3 regions of the Corynebacterium amycolatum genome follow, and region 3 is predicted to be linked to each of the others. Evidence: predicted binding sites of a transcription regulator. Region 3 holds the regulator's gene; each other region holds the start of a gene.
The links. The regulator LexA, encoded in region 3, represses DNA repair genes until DNA is damaged. The targets are predictions, from matches to a motif close to CGAACANNTGTTCG.
Positions count from the first base shown of each region.

Region 1: I6J19_RS06780 (SAV_6107 family HEPN domain-containing protein) is a predicted target of LexA. The motif match lies at 3,462-3,475, and genes of this name have one in related genera.
Region 2: I6J19_RS09590 (HNH endonuclease signature motif containing protein) is a predicted target of LexA. The motif match lies at 4,229-4,242, and genes of this name have one in related genera.

Region 1 covers NZ_CP069513.1:1,525,612-1,532,106, reverse strand. The annotation lists gene rsmH (16S rRNA (cytosine(1402)-N(4))-methyltransferase RsmH) at 1-787, opposite strand, end outside; gene mraZ (division/cell wall cluster transcriptional repressor MraZ) at 1,047-1,478, opposite strand; gene I6J19_RS06785 (DUF3040 domain-containing protein) at 2,188-2,631, opposite strand; gene I6J19_RS06780 (SAV_6107 family HEPN domain-containing protein) at 2,862-3,350, opposite strand; gene I6J19_RS06775 (GNAT family N-acetyltransferase) at 3,536-4,147, shown strand; gene I6J19_RS06770 (LppM family (lipo)protein) at 4,128-4,802, shown strand; gene metF (methylenetetrahydrofolate reductase [NAD(P)H]) at 4,806-5,792, opposite strand; gene I6J19_RS06760 (polyprenyl synthetase family protein) at 5,859-6,495, shown strand, end outside.
Region 2 covers NZ_CP069513.1:2,177,295-2,183,789, reverse strand. The annotation lists gene I6J19_RS09605 (acetyl-CoA hydrolase/transferase family protein) at 1-1,126, opposite strand, end outside; gene I6J19_RS09600 (GTP-binding protein) at 1,278-2,354, opposite strand; gene I6J19_RS09595 (acetyl-CoA hydrolase/transferase family protein) at 2,644-4,158, shown strand; gene I6J19_RS09590 (HNH endonuclease signature motif containing protein) at 4,361-5,884, shown strand; gene I6J19_RS09585 (3-isopropylmalate dehydrogenase) at 5,960-6,495, shown strand, end outside.
Region 3 covers NZ_CP069513.1:2,014,322-2,020,816, reverse strand. The annotation lists gene I6J19_RS08855 (PTS fructose transporter subunit IIABC) at 1-1,172, opposite strand, end outside; gene I6J19_RS08850 (1-phosphofructokinase family hexose kinase) at 1,208-2,179, opposite strand; gene I6J19_RS08845 (DeoR/GlpR family DNA-binding transcription regulator) at 2,176-2,955, opposite strand; gene lexA (transcriptional repressor LexA) at 3,049-3,750, opposite strand; gene nrdR (transcriptional regulator NrdR) at 4,616-5,098, shown strand; gene hrpA (ATP-dependent RNA helicase HrpA) at 5,095-6,495, opposite strand, start outside.

The DNA of each region.
Region 1 (6,495 bases), 490 kb from region 3:
CGCAGACCTGCGGCAGCACATTTTCTAGAGCTTCAAGCTCACGATTTACCTCGATACGAAGAGCCTGGAACGTACGTTTGGCCGGGTGTCCGCCCTTACGGCGAGATGCCGCCGGAATGGTTTCGTAGAGCAGCTCAACCAGACGGCCGGAGGTGGTAAACGGTTCCTTTTCCCGCTCACGCAGGATTGCCGAGGCAATCTTGCCGGCGAAGCGCTCGTCGCCGTAAGTCGAAAGGATGCGCGCGATATCACCGTGCGAATAGGTATTGAGCACATCCGCTGCGGTAATCCCCTGGCTTGCATCCATGCGCATGTCCAACGGGGCGTCGACTCGGTAGGCGAACCCACGATTGACCTGATCAAGCTGCATCGAGGAAACACCGAGATCGAAAAGCGCACCGGCGATACCCTTCTCAGCGGCGCGGGCAAGAATGTTCTCCGCGCCGCTTCCACCAGCGGCTGCAGGAATCTCACCACTGAGGACCTCGGCGAGCGAATCGAAACGCACACTGAACCCTACAAAGCGATCACCGAAACGCGCGAGACGCTCTTCTGCCCCGCGCAATGCATTGTCATCGCGATCGAGCCCAACAACGCAGAGCTTCGGGAACTGCTCCAACAGATATTCCGTGTGCCCACCGGCACCAAGAGTGCCGTCGACAACTACTGCGTCATCACCCAGCGCCTCGATGCCCGGGCGCAACAAATCAGTTACTCGATGAAGCAAAACGGGGACATGACCAAACTCGCCGGACTTGCGATCATCCGCAGGCGCCGATCCGTTCATTTCCCCTCCTCACCGGGTATGTTTGCACTGGTCAGAGAATCTATCGAGTGTATTCCCGGTTTGCTTGACGACGAGTGCCGCGCCAGCAACCAGACCGCACCTCATGTGCACTACTGGGAATGCTGCTATCGGTGCTTAAACAAAAAGCGGGGATGTTCACAGGGCCCCGCCTGACAGAACCTGGTATCGGGGAAGTACACCAGGGGCTATCAGGCAGAGTCCATGCGGACATTCCCTCTTTTCGGTTATTCCAAGCGGTTTATAAAACGCCGAACAGCGAGTCATCCTCACCTTCGGAGAAATCAGCTTCATGCTCCGCTTGGTAGGCCTCCCAGGACTCTTTGTCCCAGATCTCCAGAAAGTCAATAGAACCGATAACCACACACTCTTTGGAGAGATTCGCGTACCGACGGTGATCCATCGATAACGTGATTCGCCCGGAACCATCGGGGCGCTGCTCATCGGTGCTCGCCGCAAGATTTCGGATGAAAGCTCGCGCCTTGGCATTCGTACGAGAGGCCTTAGTGGCCCGCTGAGCTAGTTTGACGAACTCCTCTTTCGGATACACCGCCAGAGAATGATCCTGCCCTTTAGTGACCATCAGGCCACCTGCGAGATCCTCGCGGAACTTCGCCGGCAACGTCAGGCGCCCTTTGTCATCAAGCTTCGGAGTATAGGTGCCCAGAAACATGCGTCACTGGCCTCCTATCCCCGTGTCAACCTCAATGTCAACGCACAAACGCTTACCGAATTAAGGGATTTAGGCATTGCCTTCAAGCAGAGCCGGAGGGCCGTGCTTTTCCCGCCGTGCCAAAATCTCGCCAAACTTTAAGCGCAAATCGGATATTCACTTCTGCAATGTTGACCAACCTCAATCAACATCACGCCCCACTTTACCCCACTATCTGCCACTATCAACACAAGAAGGAGAAAAATAGCCGCAATATCAGCGCAACCCCACCGCCGCGACATCTGATTTAACCCACTTGACATGGGCTTTTAAAGAAACTCCTCGACAATTAAAGTGCGAACAAAAAGTGGGGCACCCACCCGCAACCCCACAGATAACGACGCCACACCAACCACATAGTTAACAACAGGAGGCCTGCACCTCAATACACACCACTTACCTACTAAAAACTATCCAGATTCAACCTGGTCGCCGGAGTTAGCCCGCTGAACTGCAACTTTGTATCGCCGGAGCCAAACTTTCAGGAATGCCAGCAACGACTGCAGACAAGAATTCCTCCACCCCAATGGCTAAGTGGGGGAAAGTGGGGGATCGCGGTGGGGCAAAGTGGGTGAGATCTTGTGGAGACGATTCGCGTCTAGAAAAACAAAAAAGTGAGGGCAAGCCACCACAGGCTTGCCCTCACTTTTTATCTTTGAGGCCTGTCCCCCTAACGCCCCTCGAAGCGGCCACGGAAACGTGATTCCAACGTGGAATCACCAGAGGAACCACGACCACCCGAGGCTCCTCGACGACTCTTTGCCGCTCCAGACTTAGACTTTCCAAAGTTCAGCCCCGAAGCAGAACTAGACTTCTCCTGCTTACCGGCGCCGGTCAGAGCCCAAACGCCGGAACCGAACATAAGACCAAAGCCGGCTACCGACAACACAATGAACCAATTGCTCACAGAGAAAAGAGCGACGCCGCCAATCAGCATCAGCAGACCAAGGAGCATGAGCGCAAAAACCTGGATCGAAAACCCACGGCGTGCGCTATTTTCCTCCGGAAAGCTGAACGCATTTCCGGCCATCGTCGAACTAAATTTAGGATCCTCAGCGTAGAGTGCAGACTCGATTTCGTCGAGCATCCGCTGTTCGTGCTCAGATAGTCCCACAATTCCTCCATCGCCTACTTGAGCATTACCCACCGCGATACTGGCGAGCCTCGACCCCTCAACTAACAGTGCCGATACAACAAAGTTAATCACAGGCCACCTGCTGCTAACGCGGCGTCCGTTAGCTTCATTCTTACCCCTTCAACGGGCGACTCACCTCTATTGTTCCATGAATCCCAACAATCCCCCATTTATTTAGGAAAGCAACGCTCTAACACGCTCCCACCGGCTTACGCAGCCGCGGGCAGAACACCCAGCTCGGCCCGGACAGCCCCCAAGAATGCACAACTTAAATCCCACAACTCCTGTGCCCGCTGCGAGTCAATGCGACGCGAAATACCCAACCGGACTTCCTCACGCAGTGCGGTGAACTGCTCGAATTTGGTGACCCAGCTATCAAATTCGGGCTGCTCTTTCCTTAAACGCAACCAGGCACTCTGTGTTGCCGAACGACGACGCTTAACTGCTGAGCCCGAACGAGAGCCCGAGCCAGAACCCCCAGCCGCCGATGCATCGTCGCGATTCAACAGCGCGCCTGCGCAGCGCAGTGCCGCACAGTAGGAAAGCTCCAGCATCTCATCAGAGCCGGCATTCCGAGCATTCGCTAGCAGAGCCTCTGCCCGCCCCAGCAACTCCAGCGATTGCTTTGAGACACCGACCGGGGCGACCGAACCCGACTGCGAAATCGCCCTAAACTCCACCACGTTCGACCTTGCCACCACCCTGCTTCTCCTTTCACACAGCATTCACATGAGCACAGATTTTCCGCTTCCCCTTAGCGGGATTGACTGCAATTTATCCCCAACCCCGGACTACGCCAGGCATAGTTTCGCACACCTGTTCGACCCGATGTTATTGCAGTAATCTCACAACTAAGTTCGTCTAAGTCGCTAATCTGGTCACTGTGAAATACAGCGTGGTTCCGATGACAGCAGGGGACTTCAATCTCCGCCTGCAAGAAGCAGTGGCTCTCTACATCACCGCGATGCAGTACAACCCCGCAATCTTGCCCGGTCGTCTCCATGAATGGCAGAAGCAAACCACTCAACCCGGCTTCATGGCTGCTGCAGCCATAGCTCACCCCGAAGAGCTCTCCCCTGCCCAGGCTCTCCGCGACCCGCGCTGCAGGTTGGTTGGCATCGGCTACTGCCGCACAGGATTGGACACGCACTGGTGGTATCGCCAGGTAAGAGATGGACTGCTCATGGACGGGCGCTCGCTACCGGACGTCGTCAAGCTCTTGGGAAACTACGCCGAACTGTCTGAGATTCACATACACCCCAGCTTTCAGGGACGGGGACTCGGTAAACGGCTGCTCCGCGAGTTGGTCGATTCCCGCCCAGAGACGCGAGTTCTGTTGTCAACGCCGGAATACCCGAATGAGGCCAATAGGGCATGGCAGCTCTACCGCCAATTTGGTTTCAAGGATGTTTTAAGGAACTTTTATTTCACAGGGGACTCCCGTCCCTTTGCAGTTCTAGGAGTAGATCTTCCCCGTGACATCATCACCGAGTGAACCTTCCACACCACGTCGACGGCTTTCGCCTCTGCGCATTACCACAGCAATGGCAGGGATTGCCGCCATCTTGCCGCTCAGCGGCTGCTTTGACGCGCAGGCTGGCATTACCATTTCCGGCGACGACAGGGTCTCGGGCACAATTCACGTAACGCCCACGGAGGAAGTCCGTTCCCAATTTGAGCAGTGGCAAGTGCCGGAAGATCTCTCCGACCGCATCTCACAGGGAGAAATCGACTCCTCCACAGGAAAGATGGAAGTCTCGTTCAACGAGCTGCACTTCATTGAACTCACCGATACGCTCCGACAGCTTTCCGACGATCGCATAGACATCGACCTAGACCGTACCGGTGGCGGCAAGATTTCGATGAACGGTCACATGGATTTGACTCACCTGCCCGGTGCGAAGGTTGATTTCGTCGTCGCGTTCCCGGAGCAGGTTACTGACTCCAATGGCCGCCAGACCGAACCGAACAAGGTGGAGTGGCAGCTCGCCAGTGGCGAGAACCATAATGTATGGGCTTCGTCGCCGGCTGGATCCACCAAGCGGAATCAATTCCTATTGTTTGCCGGTGTGACCACAGCCGCCGGTGTCCTGGCCTCAGTACTAGGTGTCCTGTGGGCGCGAAGAATCCGCGACATGCAGGACTTTTAGCAATTAAAAACCGCCGCGCAGCATATCCTGGCCGGTGCCCCATGCGGGTGCCATGCCGAGGTTGTGCAAAACCTCCTGGGAGGCGCGGGCGAAGTTCATAGTCATAAAGTGCAGCCCCGGCACGCCTTCGGCGATGAGACGCTCTGCCATGTTGGTCGAAAACTCGATACCAATCTTGCGAATCTCATCCTTATTGGCCTGCTCGTCACCATCTGCTGCCTTAATCAGGCGTTCCTCCAAATCGGATGGCAACTGAGCCCCTGAGAGCTCAACCTGCCTGCGCACTGAGCGCAGCGACGTAATCGGCATCAGCCCCGGAATGATGGGCTTGGCACCGTGCACTGGGTCGGCTTCCACCAGGCGGTCTCGAAGGCGCAAGTAGTGCTCAATATCGAAGAACATCTGAGTAATCGAGTATTCGGCTCCCGCGCGCAGCTTGGCAAGCGTGTACTGCGTGTCATGGTCCAAATCTGGCGAGCGGTAGTGTCCTTCCGGGAACGACGCAATGCCGATTTCAAATTTTTCGAACTCCGGCTCGGCCTTAATCAGCTCAATCAGCTCGCTGGCGTAGTGCAGACCGCCCTCGGTCTCCACCCAAGGACCAAGGGGGTCTCCCGGCGGATCACCACGCAGAACGAGCAGATTCGTCAGCCCCGCGCTGAGGTAAGAACGGAGGATTTCTCGCAGCTCGTCGACGGTGTGCTCTACCAATGTCAGGTGCACAAGCGTTGTAAGCGGCTGCTTCGAAACGCGCTGGGCGATTCGCAGGGTGCGGTCGCGGCTAGAACCACCGGCGCCGTAGGTCACCGATGCAAAGGAGGCGCCAAGATCGTGGAAAGCCTCAGCTGCTCGGAGAAGACGTTCCTCGGCGGCGTCGTCACGCGGGGGCATGAACTCGACCGAGAAGGGAATACTGCCCGCGCTCGGCATTGAAAGCGCCTGGCGGATCGTCACTTGGCGGCCTGGCGACAGTGGCATTGTTGAGGACATAGTCACTCATACTAAGCGGTGTCCTATTCTTGAGTCAGCATTACCCGTCATCGACGAGAGGCTCACATGAGCGAAGAACTGGATTTGGCCGCGCTGCAGCCCCACGAAGTACCAACTGCTGTTACCAAAACGCTGGAGAATTACCTTAAAAGCCGTGGTGACGATGTCGCGTCGGTCGATGCGGGGTACACCGAGGCCATAGATTCGCTCCACTCCTTCGTCCTCAATGGGGGCAAGCGCGTGCGTCCAGCCTTCGCCTGGCAGGGATGGTTGGGAGCAGGCGGCCTCGAAGGCCGTTTCTCCCCAGCCGAGGATTCCCAGGCTGTGATGAAGGCGGTGAGTGCCCTGGAACTCATTCAAGCCTGCGCACTCATTCATGACGACATCATCGATGACGCTGATACGCGCCGTGGCGCACCGACTATCCACAAGGTATTCGAGGCCAAGCACGAGGCCAATAGCTGGAATGGAGCCGCCGACCGCTTCGGTATTTCCGCCGCGATTCTCATTGGCGATGTCGCTTTGACCTGGGCTGATGACATGATGCACTCGTCAGGCCTCAGCTCGGAGGCACTAACCCGCGCACTTGTCCCCTGGCGGGCGATGCGCACTGAAGTACTTGGCGGCCAACTGCTCGATATCACGGCCGAAGCCAGCCGGGACAGTCGCGTCGAGACCGCTGAGAAAATCAATCTGTTCAAGA
Region 2 (6,495 bases), 160 kb from region 3:
CGTTGATGTGGGTGGAGTTGACGTTGCCGTAGATGTCGGCCTCAATCATGCCGTTGGTGGCGATCAGGCCCACACGACGGACAACCTCCGGGTGGTTGGAGATCTGCTGCGGGCGCAGGATGATGTTCTTGCGGTAGCGAGCAGCCTCGTTGTTCATGCGCTCGGCTGCTTCTGGAGACAGGGAGAAGGAGGTAGCCGAAGCGACGGTCATCTTACCTGCGTCAATCAGGTCAATCATGCCGTCCTGAATAACCTCGGTGTAGGCCTTGATGTTCTCAAACTTGGAGTCCAACAGACCTGCCATCACAGCGTTCGGCACGTTACCGACGCCCGACTGCATGATGTACTGGTCGTAAGCCAGGCGACCCGCGCGAACTTCGCCCTCGAGGAAGTCGAGGAAGTGGCCAGCAATGGCCTTCGAGGTCTCATCCAACGGCTTGAACGGGGAGTTGCGGTCCGGCGCGTTGGTCTCGACAACTGCGACAACCTTGTCCAGGTTGATGTCGATGTAAGGGGTACCAATGCGATCACCCGGGGCATTGATCGGCACCGGCGTGCGGTTAGGCAGGTGCTGAATGCGGTAGATGTCGTGCATGCCCTCGAGTTCCTCGGACTGCCACGAGTTGACCTCAATGATGATCTTGTCAGCGTTGTCCATCCACTCGACGTTGTTGCCAACGCTTGACGACGGAATGAGGTGTCCATCTTCCGTAATACGAGTGACCTCTACAATTGCGGCGTCAATCGGCAGGAAGCCCTGCTCGATGTACAGCGCGGAGTGGGAGAGATGGATGTCCTGGTACTTTGCCTTGCCGGCGTTGATGGACTTACGCAGTGCCGGATCTCCCTGGTACGGCATGCGGTAGCGGATGATGTCAGCTTCTGCCATCACGCCGTCACAGTCCGGGGCGGTGGAAGCGCCGGTGTAGATGTCGACAGCGAATTCTTCACCCTTGGCGTGGAGTTCCTTGCCTCGGTTTGCCAGCGCAGTCGGCAGAGCCTTCGGGTAGCCAGCACCGGTGAAGCCAGAGATGCCGAGGGCATCACCGTGATTGATAAACTGTGCCGCCTCGTCGGCGGTCATTACTTTGCCGCGCAAACCGGCATGTGCGATGCGATCAGACATGTCATCTCCTAGATTGACTGTTCGACTTTAGTTTTGTCGCCTAACCTAGCATGCGCTAACAGTGTGTTGCCACACCCGCAGGTTGGGAAGTGATTCATGGCATAGTAATCGCTTCAGCTGGTTGTTTATCGGCGCTCTTCCAGGGGCTTTGCTACAGCAACTCCCGCACTTCTTCGTCGGTCAGCATGGCATCCTCGAATGCTTGCAGTGTGGCCTCTGGGTTAAATTTCACACCGATGAGTACGACCTCATTGGATGGTGGGACATCGGTTTGTGCCCACATGACAGCAGGGGTGATCTTCAGGTTCGGTCCCGCCTGACTCCACACGTGGGCGACTTCGAGGCGGTCGGAAATCCAGCAGTGCCCCTTGGATCGTACGAGGCCCTTTGTGCCGCGGAGGGCCTTGATTAGTCGTTCGCGGTCGAAGGGGCGGTTGCCTCGGAAAACAACCGAAGAAATACCGTATTCTTCGGTCTCCGGCGTGTGGGGATTCGCAAGTTCTTCTGCATATCCGTGGAAAGTGGCCGCCGTGCCTTCGTCGTAAAGCGATGCGTCGAGAATGGCGGAGGTGGCGATTTCTCCGTTAGTCACGCGGACGATGCGTGCACGAGGGTTCATTGCGCGGATGGTTTCCTCGGTACCGCCGGTGAGCTTTTCGCCTGCGAGATCGGATTTGGTGATGAGGATGAGATCGGCGAATTCCACCTGGTCGACAAGGAGGTCGGCGACCGTGCGTTCGTCGTCAGGCAGTGCACGCCCCTGGCGGAGGCTGTCGAGGAATGTGGAGGCGTCGACGAGCGTGACCATCGTGTCGATGGGGGCGATGTCGGCGAGGCGACGGCCGTCGTCGAATTCCCACTCGAAGGTAGCGGCGACTGGCATGGGTTCGGAGATGCCGGTGGATTCGATGACGATGTGCTCGAATTTGCCGCTGCGCGCGAGCTTGCCGACGTTTTCAACGAGGTCATCTCGCAGTGTGCAGCAGATGCAGCCGTTGGACATTTCGATGAAACGGTCTTCGCCGCGCTCGAGATATGTGCCCTGCTCGATCAGGGCGGCGTCGACGTTGACTTCCGAGAAGTCGTTGACGATAACCGCGATTTTGCGCCCCTGTGAGTTTGCCAGGAGGTTGTTCAGGAGCGTGGTCTTGCCGGCGCCCAGGAATCCGGACAGGACGGTGACGGGAGTGGTCGGGGTGGTGATATCAGAAAATTCGGTAGAAGTCACCCAACAAGACTAGCGTACTGAAAATGATTATCAATAACGTGTGCGTAAATTAAGGTGCGGGGAAGGTTGTAAATGTGTCGTATGGCTGATTATTGGCCAGTTGTGACGTAGGGCATAAAACGGTGTTGTAGTCGGTTTTAGTGGCGCATGGAGCGTGCCTAAAACGGGGGCGCTTTCGGGCTTCTGAATGAAGGGTGCTAACCGCTTCGTTGATAGGGTTGGGGGTGTGCTTCGGTGTTCGAAGTGCTACCCCCGATAGTCGCGTTGGGGGATGCAGAAAGGTGAGTTCATGTCAGATCGTATTGCCCATGCTGGCCTCAAATCCAAGGTGATGACCGCGCAGGAGGCGGCACAGTTCATCAATCACGGAGATATGGTGGGCTTTGCCGGATTTACCGGCGCCGGTTATCCGAAGGTTGTTCCGCCGGCTCTCGCTGAGCGCATGGAGGCCGCTCACGAACGGGGTGACGAGTTCAAGATTAAGGTCTTGACCGGTGCTTCTACCGCTCCGGAACTCGATGGTGTGTTGGCAAGGGCCAATGGTGTCGAGTGGCGCATGCCATACCAGTCTGATCCGACAATGCGTAGCCTCATTAATGCGGGCGACGCGTACTACAGTGATATTCACCTTTCGCACTCTGGTCCGATGACGGAGCAGGGCTTCTTTGGTCCGGTCAATGTTGCCGTCGTTGAAGCCGTTCGCATTAAGGCCGATGGCTCCCTGATTCTTTCCTCTTCGGTTGGTAATAGTGTTTCATATTTGAATGCCGCCGAGAAGATCATCATTGAGGTCAACTCCTGGCAATCTGAGGACCTCGAGGGCATGCATGATATCTACAGTGTCGGCCTGCCTCCGAACCGCAAGGAGATTCCGATTCTGACTCCGGGTGACCGTATTGGCACCCCGTATGTTCCGATTGATGTCGACAAGGTTGTTGCTGTCGTTGAGACTAACGCCGAGGATCGTAACTCGCCGTTCAAGCCGCTGGATGATGACTCTAAGGCCATTGCGGGTTACCTGCTCGACTTCCTCGATTGTGAGGTCAAGGCCGGACGTCTGCCGGAGAACCTGCTGCCGATGCAGTCGGGTGTCGGCAACATTCCAAACGCTGTGCTTGCGGGGCTGCTTGACTCCAAGTATGAGAACCTGACCTCCTTTACTGAGGTTATTCAGGATGGAATGATTAACCTGATGGATGCTGGCAAGCTGACCATGGCTTCCGGCACTGCTTTCTCGCTGTCTCCGGAATATGCAGCTCGAATGAATGAGAATGCTGCTGACTACCGTGACAAGATTGTGCTGCGTCCGCAGGATCTCTCTAATAACCCGGGGCTGACTCGCCGTATGGGTCTGATTGCCACTAACGGCATGATTGAGGCCGACATCTACGGTAATGTCAACTCCACTCACGTGGCTGGCTCGCGCTTGATGAACGGTATTGGTGGCTCCGGCGACTTCACCCGCAACGCCTACATTTCGTCGTTCGTGTCTCCGTCGTTGGCTAAGAATGGCAATATTTCTGCTATCGTGCCCATGGTCTCCCATGTTGACCACACTGAACACGATGTGATGGTTATCATCACTGAGCAGGGTCTGGCTGACCTCCGTGGTCTGGCCCCACGTCAGCGCTCCCGCCTTATTATCGAGAAGTGTGCTCACCCGATGTACAAGGAGGCGCTGCTCGAGTACGTTGAGCGTGCCGAGAAGGCCACTCCGTACCTGCACACTCCGCATGACCTGGGTACTTCTTACGACTTCCACCGTCGCTTCCTTGAGAACGGCTCGATGAAGCCGGTCGATTAAGGTTCTAGCGCGTTTCCCGCTTTACGACGAAGTTTGCGTCGTAGGGCGGGATTTGCTTTTAGTATCGTCTCGAAAGAGTGTTCGAATTTGGCGGTGATTCTTGGGCTTGGGTGGCGGTTTGAATCCGGGGTGAGGGATATGGTGTGGGCGAATTGATAAAGAACTGTTCGTTAGGGGACCTCGTTAGGGAGGGGGCAGTGCAATGTCGGAGTTGGAATCGTGTGGGGAATTTCGCTTCAGTCATGAGGTGAGGGCTCATCCGCTCGCTGAAGTGATGCGGGAGATTAATCGCTTGCAAGTGGTTATCGCTCAGCGGGTCGCACCACCAGATGATGGCGATGTTGAAGCTCATCTGGCTTATTGGTCGGTGGTGCTGGGCATCTCGCGCACCGAAGTGAATAAATATATGGAAATTGGCTACATGCTTGGGCGCATGCCGCAATTGGCGGAAATGTGTCGGGAGCGCGGGCACTTGTCAATGAAGCATTTGACAATGCTCGGAAAACACACACGCCCTGTAGTCGATGAAAAAGTTGACGCAGTTGAGTCGGGTCTCGTGGATGTCGTTAAGCCAAGGCGAGACGGGGAAGCGCTCCGTGGAGTGCGGGCGATGGCAACGCGGGTGCAGCGAGTGATTGGTGAGTGTGCTCCGGAAGTCCGGCCACGCGATGTGGATGTCGCTGGGTTGCACACTGATAGGGTCCTGGCCCGGAATGTGGAAGCGACCGTAGATGCTGCAATTGATGCGGCGGCATATCAAGTCGAGAAGGATGGGGAATCTGCGGAGGATCCCGCGGAGTCGCCTGAGGTGCAGGAGGTTCAAGCTGCGGCTCTCGATTACTTTGGCGATCGCATGACGGCTAAGGAGTTTATCGCGGTTGATGAACATGGTGACGCTGGAGTGACAACGCTGACTACTGTGCTCGAGCGACATCATGCGGTGGAAGCCCTTGCAATTATCGACGCAGTGGCTAAGCAGATGAAGGTGAGTCGCGCGGCAGCTTTCATGCATGCGCTACGCGGTACTTGTGAGGTGGAGGTGAATCTGGAGCTCTTCCGAGTGCTCTCTCTCGGGGAGGATGGCGAACCGGAAAACACTCCAGTGTGGCTCGCTGGTGCTGGTTGGCTTTCTACGCTGGTGGCCGAGTCTTGGCTGAAACGGGTATCGACATTGCGGGTGCTGGGGGATAGTGCCGTTGAGGGCTATCGACCCTCCGAGTCGCAGCGTGCATTCGTGCGTGCCCGTGACGGTGTGTGTAGTTTTCCTGGATGCGATATCCCTGCGGAAAAGTGCGATATCGACCATATTGTGGAATTTGATCACAGTCTTTCCGGTGGTGAGCGGCAAATGGAAGGGGCTACGCACACGGATAATCTCCATTGTCTTTGTCGACGGCACCACAACCTTAAAACTGCTGGTATATGGCGAGTTGTTCGAGGTGATGATGGGACTGAAGCCTGGACGTTCCTCTCTTGTGATGAGGGGCCGTTTGCGCACTCGGACAAAGAGCACACTGGGCATGGTCGTTACACCTTTGCCTCGCAGACTGAAAAGAAAACCGCTGCGCTGGCCGAGCACAATGAGAAACGTCGCAAACTGCATGACAGCCTCCGCAGTCTAGTGGATAAGGTGCGGAGGGATTTGGAAAAGGAGAGGGCAGTAGACGGGGTGGATTGTGAAAGCGAAGGAGATGGTAAAAACCGCGGAGACAGCGATGGGGAGTGAGTGCTAGGTTCTGCTACACTCATTTGTGTCCATATAGTGAGAAGGGTATCTCAAAAAATGACTGAGGTAGGAAAGCTGAAGATCGCCGTCATCCCGGGTGATGGCATCGGCACGGAAGTTACGGCAGAGGCACTGAAGGTGCTGGGGGCTGCTATCGGCGAGTTCGACACCACCGAGTATGACCTCGGTTCGCGTCGCTACTTGCGCAATGGCGAACTGCTCACCGACGCCGACCTTGACTCCCTGCGCGAGCACGACGCTATTCTGCTCGGTGCCATCGGTGACCCGGCGAACGTTCCTCCGGGCGTTCTCGAACGCGGCCTGCTGCTGAAGATGCGCTTCGCGCTGGATCACCACGTCAACCTGCGTCCTTCCAAGCTCTTCCCGGGTGTCGAGTCACCGCTGAAGAATCCGGGCGAAATTGATTTCGTGGTCGTCCGCGAGGGAACCGAAGGTGCCTACACCGGTAACGGCGGTGCGATTCGCGTCGGCACGCCACACGAGGTTGCCAACGAGACCTCCGTCAATACCCGCTTCGGTGCTGAGCGCGTTGTTCGCTACGCCTTCGAGCTGGCTATGACCCGCCGCAAGAAGCTGACTCTCGTCCACAA
Region 3 (6,495 bases):
ATCGGAGCATCGAGTCCGATAACCTCCGGCAGCCGCAAATCCCTAGTCACGGCGTCAGCTACTAGACCAACCTGATGACCGCCGACGAGGAATCCCAGCGCAATCAACAACCCCGAAGCGGCTACGAACGGCACCATATAGCTGACACCGGTCATAATGGCGTCACGAACCCAGTGTCCGAAGGCTTTATCGCCGCTTAACGACGATTTACGCGCCCCCACCTTCGTAGTTGCTCGTACCCTCTCAGATGTAGGGCCTGCACCTGCATTACCGGTTTGCGAAGCGGCCTCTTTGTCGTGGTCATTCTTAGGTTGCGGCGCCTTTCGGTCGTAGGCGCGAACACGTGATTGTTCTGCTACCGCCTTCGCTTGTTCAATAACCGCAGTGGGCTCATTGACTGCCTTACGAATTGGCACTTTGACCTGTGGTTTATCGCTGAAGCGCTTAAGCCCCGTAACTCCAATATCGGCTGCGATTACTAGCACGTCGGCCCGGTCAATTGCTTCTGCGGGGGCTTCCTGGGTTCCTGCCGAGCCCTGAGTCTCTACAGTTAGCGTGACATCAGCCATGCTTTCTGCCGCGCCAGTAAGCGCTTCGGCTGCCAAATAAGTGTGAGCGATGCCCGTGGGGCAGGCCGTAATGGCGACAATATTGGTCTTCGCCGGAGGTTTTTTCGCTTTCCGACGAGGCGCCTTGGTGATGTGCTCGCTAATAATCCGGGCGGCCTCTTCATCGCTTTCAGCACCGCGAAGAGCTGCTCGAAACCCCTTATCGCGAAGTGCTTTTGCGAGTGCAGCCAGAATATCGACGTGGACATCGCTGTTGCTGGCTGGGACACCAATGAAAAAAAGCAGGTCCGCCGGCCCATCTGGTGTGGTGAATTCCGTAGCGCTTGTTAAGCGGACAAACATCAGGGTCGGCGTCGACCAGTCCTCATGGCGGCAGTGGGGGATGGCTATTCCGCCCGGCAGACCTGTCGGGGCCTTCTCTTCGCGTTTGAGGGCTGCCGCGACGATGCCGTTGCTGTCGGTGGCGCGGCCGGTCTCTACGGCTTTAGCGATGAGGTAGTTAAGGATCTTCTCCTTTTGTGGACCGACATCTAGGTCAAGGTACACTGTCGACTCATCGGCCAGGTCTGATGCAATAGCGGAAGAATCTGCCGAAGAAGACATGGTTTTCTAATGTTCCTTATCTAGGCATCGAAAAGCTAAGCGTCGAGCTGCCATAACCGGCCAGCCTCGGGGCGAACCTGTTCTGGATAGGGGATGGTCGTACCGGGAAGACTGGTTGCCGCCGCCCCATAAGCCACGGCGGTGGTTAGTGAATCTTGGTGACTATCACCGCGTTCGCGGGACATAACGTAGCCGGCCAAAGCACAGTCTCCAGCACCGACCGTGGACTGAGCGACTATCGAGGGTGAGGTAGCAGCGAAACAACCGCCTGACTTCACTGAAAGTACCGCCCCTGCCTCGCCGAGAGTGGCAAGGACTTCGGAAACACCAAGTTCGTTCAGTGCACGAGCAGCTTGCGCTACGGGAAGATAGTTCCCTTCGGCTGCAGCGGCCTCAAGTTCTTCGCCGTCCTGATCAATGATTTGGCCAAGTTCGTAGGCGTTTGGCTTCATCAAAAAAGGCCGCACCTTCGGAAATGCGCGAACGACCTCAGTCAGTGGGCCGTCGCTAGTGTCCATAGCAACACGAATATTCGGGTTGACCGAATACACCGCTTCGGTGCATTGAACGTAAAAATCCCGGGGGACGCCAGGGGGCAGTGAACCTGCGAAAACTACCCACGTGGCGCGTTTAGCATGGTGGATAAGCTTCTCCAGGACACGTCTACGGTGCGCTTTTGTCAATGTCATGCCAGGGGAATTGAGCTTGGTGGTCGTCCCATCTGGCTCTGCGAGTGTGAGATTAACGCGGGCTTCGTTAGTCGTGTTGATGGCTTCGTGGGGGATGCCAGAGACTTCCAACAGACGTGTGAATTTTCCGGAGTCTGATGCCGGGTAGAGCGCGAGCGTCTTTTCTCCCGCGTAGTGCAACGCCTTGGACACATTAATTCCCTTGCCGCCAGCCATGTCCTCAGCCATTGGTAGGCGGAACACTCCACCTCGCTTGAGCTCCGTATCGAGGCGAGCAAGTCGATCGATTGACGGATTTACAGTCAAGGTCAGGATCATGAAGCAACCACGACCTCGACACCTTGCTCCCTGAGATCGTTCACGAATTGCTCCGGGGCAGAGGAATCTGTAATCACGACGTCGATATCTTCCAATGCCGCAAAACTGACAAGGAAGTCACGGCCGAGTTTCGTCGAGTCCGCCATAACGATGACCTTGCGCGCATTCGTGATCATCGCGCGCTTTACCGCTGCTTCCTGCGGATCAGCAGTAGAAAGACCGTGGTCAATTGTCAAGGCATTAGAACCAATGAAAGCGACATCGGCACGCATAACCGCAAGAGTACGGAGTGCGGTATCGCCAGCAACCGCCTGAGTAATGACGCGGACTTGGCCGCCAAGGAGTTGAAGCTCAATGCGGTTCGATCCTGCGAGTGTGATGGCGTTGGGAAGAGAGTTTGTGACAACCGACCAACGGCGGTTATCAGGGGAGTGGACCATCAGCTCTGCAAGAGCCTCGGTGGTAGTTCCGGCATCGAGAAAAATTCCACCACCAGAGTCAGGTAGAAAATCGGCAGCACAGCGGGCAATAGAGAGCTTCGCGTCTTTCTGCGCGTTCTTTCGAGCGGCAACTGAAAACTCAACAGTCTGAAAAGAACGAGTAGCTACAGCGCCACCGTGTACACGGTGAACTGCGCCCTCTGCATCCAACTGAGCTAGGTCACGGCGAATCGTCTCTGCTGTGACATCGAAAGCTTCCGCAAGATCAGCGACCGTCACGCGCCCTTCGACTGCTGTCAAAGACGCAATCTTCCGGCGGCGTTCCTCTGCGTACATTCCCCGCTCCTTAGCTGTTAAGAATTCTCAGCTTTACTACCTGTTTCCAGTATGCCCGTTTGTGTCTGTTTCGGGCAACGAAAATGTGGGAAATTAGAGACTGCGTAGGACGCTGACAATCTTGCCGAGGATCTTGGCGTGCTCTGCGGGGAGCGGGTCAAATGCGCGATTATGGGGCATTAGCCACTTGCCAGCAGCGTCTTCGTGCCATTCCTTGACTGTTGCTTCATCTTCAAACAGGGCTGCAACAAAGTCGCCCTGTTCGACCACGTCTTGGGAACGGACTACCACCCAGTCTCCGTCGAGAATGCCTGCGTCAACCATGGAATCACCCACGACCTTGAGTAGGTACAGCTGACCAGAGCCCGTAATCTCCATCGGAAGTGCCATATGACTTTCCACATGCTGTTCCGCCAAAATGGGGTTGCCAGCCGCAATCTGTCCAACGATAGGAACGAAGATTGGCTCTGGCATGTCCTCTGGTATCTCGGGAGTTTGGGTGCTGCCAGTGGCCTTTGGCCCAGGCTTTACCGGAGTGAAAGTGCCAGCTGAGGATTTCGAATCCCTTACGTTTACCGCACGGGGTTTGTGTGGGTCGCGGCGGAGAAAGCCCTTCTTTTCCAACTCCTTGAGTTGGTATGCCACCGACGAGGTGGAATTCAAGCCCACGGCATCTCCAATTTCTCGAATGCTCGGTGGGTATCCGCGAAGTACGACGGCATCCGAAATGACATCAAGAATGCGACGCTGCCGATCGGTGAGTGTTTTAGGGTTCGCTTTCTTCTTTTGAGCCATGGAACATCCCTTCTCAAACTCTTTCGAATGAATGATAGCTCAAAACTGTTCGAATCGTCGAGCATCGAACACCGCACGTCCTTGGATTCTTTGGAAAAAGTCTGCGTAATCCGTGCTCGGAGGCCGTGGCGGTTCCGAAAATCGAAAATAAAACCGGATAGCAGTAGACAACGTTCGAACATGGTGTTATAAATCGAACATGACAAGTTACTCGAACAGTCGTTTGATGAAAAGGTCTAGACGGATTCTCTGCATCCGCCCTTGGACATAGTCTCCAGAGCGTCGGGAAACGGTCGTACAACTCTTATTCTCTCCAGGCCGGCAACGGTGGGAGAGTCAACGTTGGAAAGGGAGAAAACATGATGTCTACGGTTTCAACCGCACTAGGTGTTAGCAGCGCATCTGATATTGACTTTTCTCAAGTTTCCGAGCCCTCTGCTCGGACGACACGGAAAGCCCCGTTGGTGTGGGGTGAACGTAGTGCGTCTTGCACGCAGCACATCGTTCGGCCCGGTCAGCGTGCACGTATTGCACAGCGCAATCGCGATGGGGCTTCATCGGCGCGAATGCGGAGGGACAGGTCGCGGCCTAGTCATGTCTCGGTCAACTACGGGCGCCCGTCTCTACCTGTTAGCAGGGCGCAGCAGTCCAATCGTAGTGATGTATCCTCAGGCACTAACCTGACTCGTTTGATGGCGGTATGGGCTCTAGGGCTTGGTGTTTTCTTCGGAGTTTTCGGCAGCGTGGTCTTTGAACAAGGGGAAAGTGAGACAGTCGAAAGCACCTTTACGTCTACGTACGCTTCCTACTCCGCGCAATAATCATTCCGGTTTCCGGCGTTGGGGTTGGACGTAGACTGGAGGCTGTGTATTGCCAGTTTTGTCACCATGATCAGACACGAGTCTTGGACTCACGGTTAATAGATAACGGTATGGGGATTCGTCGCCGGAGAGAATGCCTGAATTGCGGTAAACGTTTTTCTACGATTGAACGCTCGCAGCTGATGGTTGTTAAACGGGATGGAATCCCTGAGGAGTTCAACCGTGAAAAGGTTATCCAGGGTGTTCGACGTGCGTGCCAGGGGCGTGAAGTATCAGAGTCTCAGCTGAAGAAGCTTGCACAAAAAGTGGAGGAGAGCCTCCGCGAGAAAGGCACGCCTCGGGTGGACTCAAATGATATCGGTCTCGCCATCCTTGAACCATTGAAAGAATTGGATGAGGTGGGTTACCTCCGGTTCGCTTCCGTCTACAAGTCATTTTCTTCGGCGGATGACTTCATCCAGGAAATCTCCAGCATGCGCAAAGGAAAGAAACCACAGGCGCATGGCAAGGAAGCGGAGATGCCTTAGCGCAGCTTATCCACACGTTTTTTTATTCGGGTCAGGGAAACACTGTGGGCTGTTCCCAAACGCTGGGCAAAGAGGCTGACGCGTAGCTCTTCGATAAGCCACTGAATATCCCGAACTTCCGCAGAATGCGCTCGCCCCTTGGGCAGCCGCTCGAGTTTCGCAGCTAAATATTCACGAGCCTCAGTAACCTCATCTTCACGGTCCGCATCACGGCCGGGATCGCGGTTCATTTCCTCAAGGCGAATCTCCATCGCTTGTAGATAGCGTGGCAAATGACGCAGGTGCTGCCATCCGTGCTTGGCCACCGCTCCCTTGGGGAACATGAACTCCAGCTGGCGACGCATATCGTCAATAGCATCGCCTTCCCACTTATCCAGCTGATTAGTCACCGAGACATAGGCCGGCATGGCCTGTGCAATGCCGACAACCAACTGGCGTACCTCCGAGGCGACACCGGAGCGAACCTGTTCAAGTAGCTTGTTGAATTCTTCGGGGGATCGTACCGGGCCACCAGCAGCTATCATGCAATCGCGGATTACTGCGACGCGGCAGTCTTCGACGAGTCCATCTGCGCCGCCATGCGGCCACGCATCCACACCAACGCGTTGCTGAAGTGGAAGTCCCTTAGTCATTTGTGCAGCGTTGACGGGGCATTCGCGCAACAACATAGTCAGGTTGGTAGTTGCCAATGTGGCCTCGGCCTGGGCCTTAGTTGGTTTGACTTCGACGGCCACGCCATCCTTAGTGGTCACAAGCGTCGGATACATGGTGACCGATTGACCGTCGACAGTACTTTTGACTGTCTCTGCCACAGTGCCGAGATTGTCCGAAGTCCATTTTTTCACGGCTTCGTGGGCTGCAGACTTTGCACGCTTCGAAACGGCAGTCGAGACAGTTGCCGCGTGCTTAGCGCGCAAGGGGGCGAGATCACGGCTCTGATCGACAATATTGCCGTGTCGGTCGATAACCGCATAGTTAAAGCGCAGGTGCGCTGGCAGCTTGGACGGGTCAAAATCGGCTCCATTGATGCCGGAGCCTCCGAGCCGTCGTAAAGCATCGGCGAAAACATCAACGAAGCGCCCTGAATACGGCGTCATTGTCTCCAGCGCGCGGCGTGCGAAATCCGGCGCGGGGACAACTGACTTACGCAGAGCCTTCGGGAGAGTGCGAATATAGGCTTCTGCGAGCTCGGCGCGCAGACCGGGAACCTGCCAGTCGAAGCCATCTTCACGCAGACCCGCCAGGAGAGGAACCGGGACGCGAAGGGTTACGCCGTCATCAGGAGCTCCCGGTTCGAACTTATAGGACAGCGAGAAATCGACGGAGCCCTGCTGCCACATTTCGGGGAAGGCATTGTCATCGATATCGCCGGCATCCGGATTGAGCAGCTTGTTCGG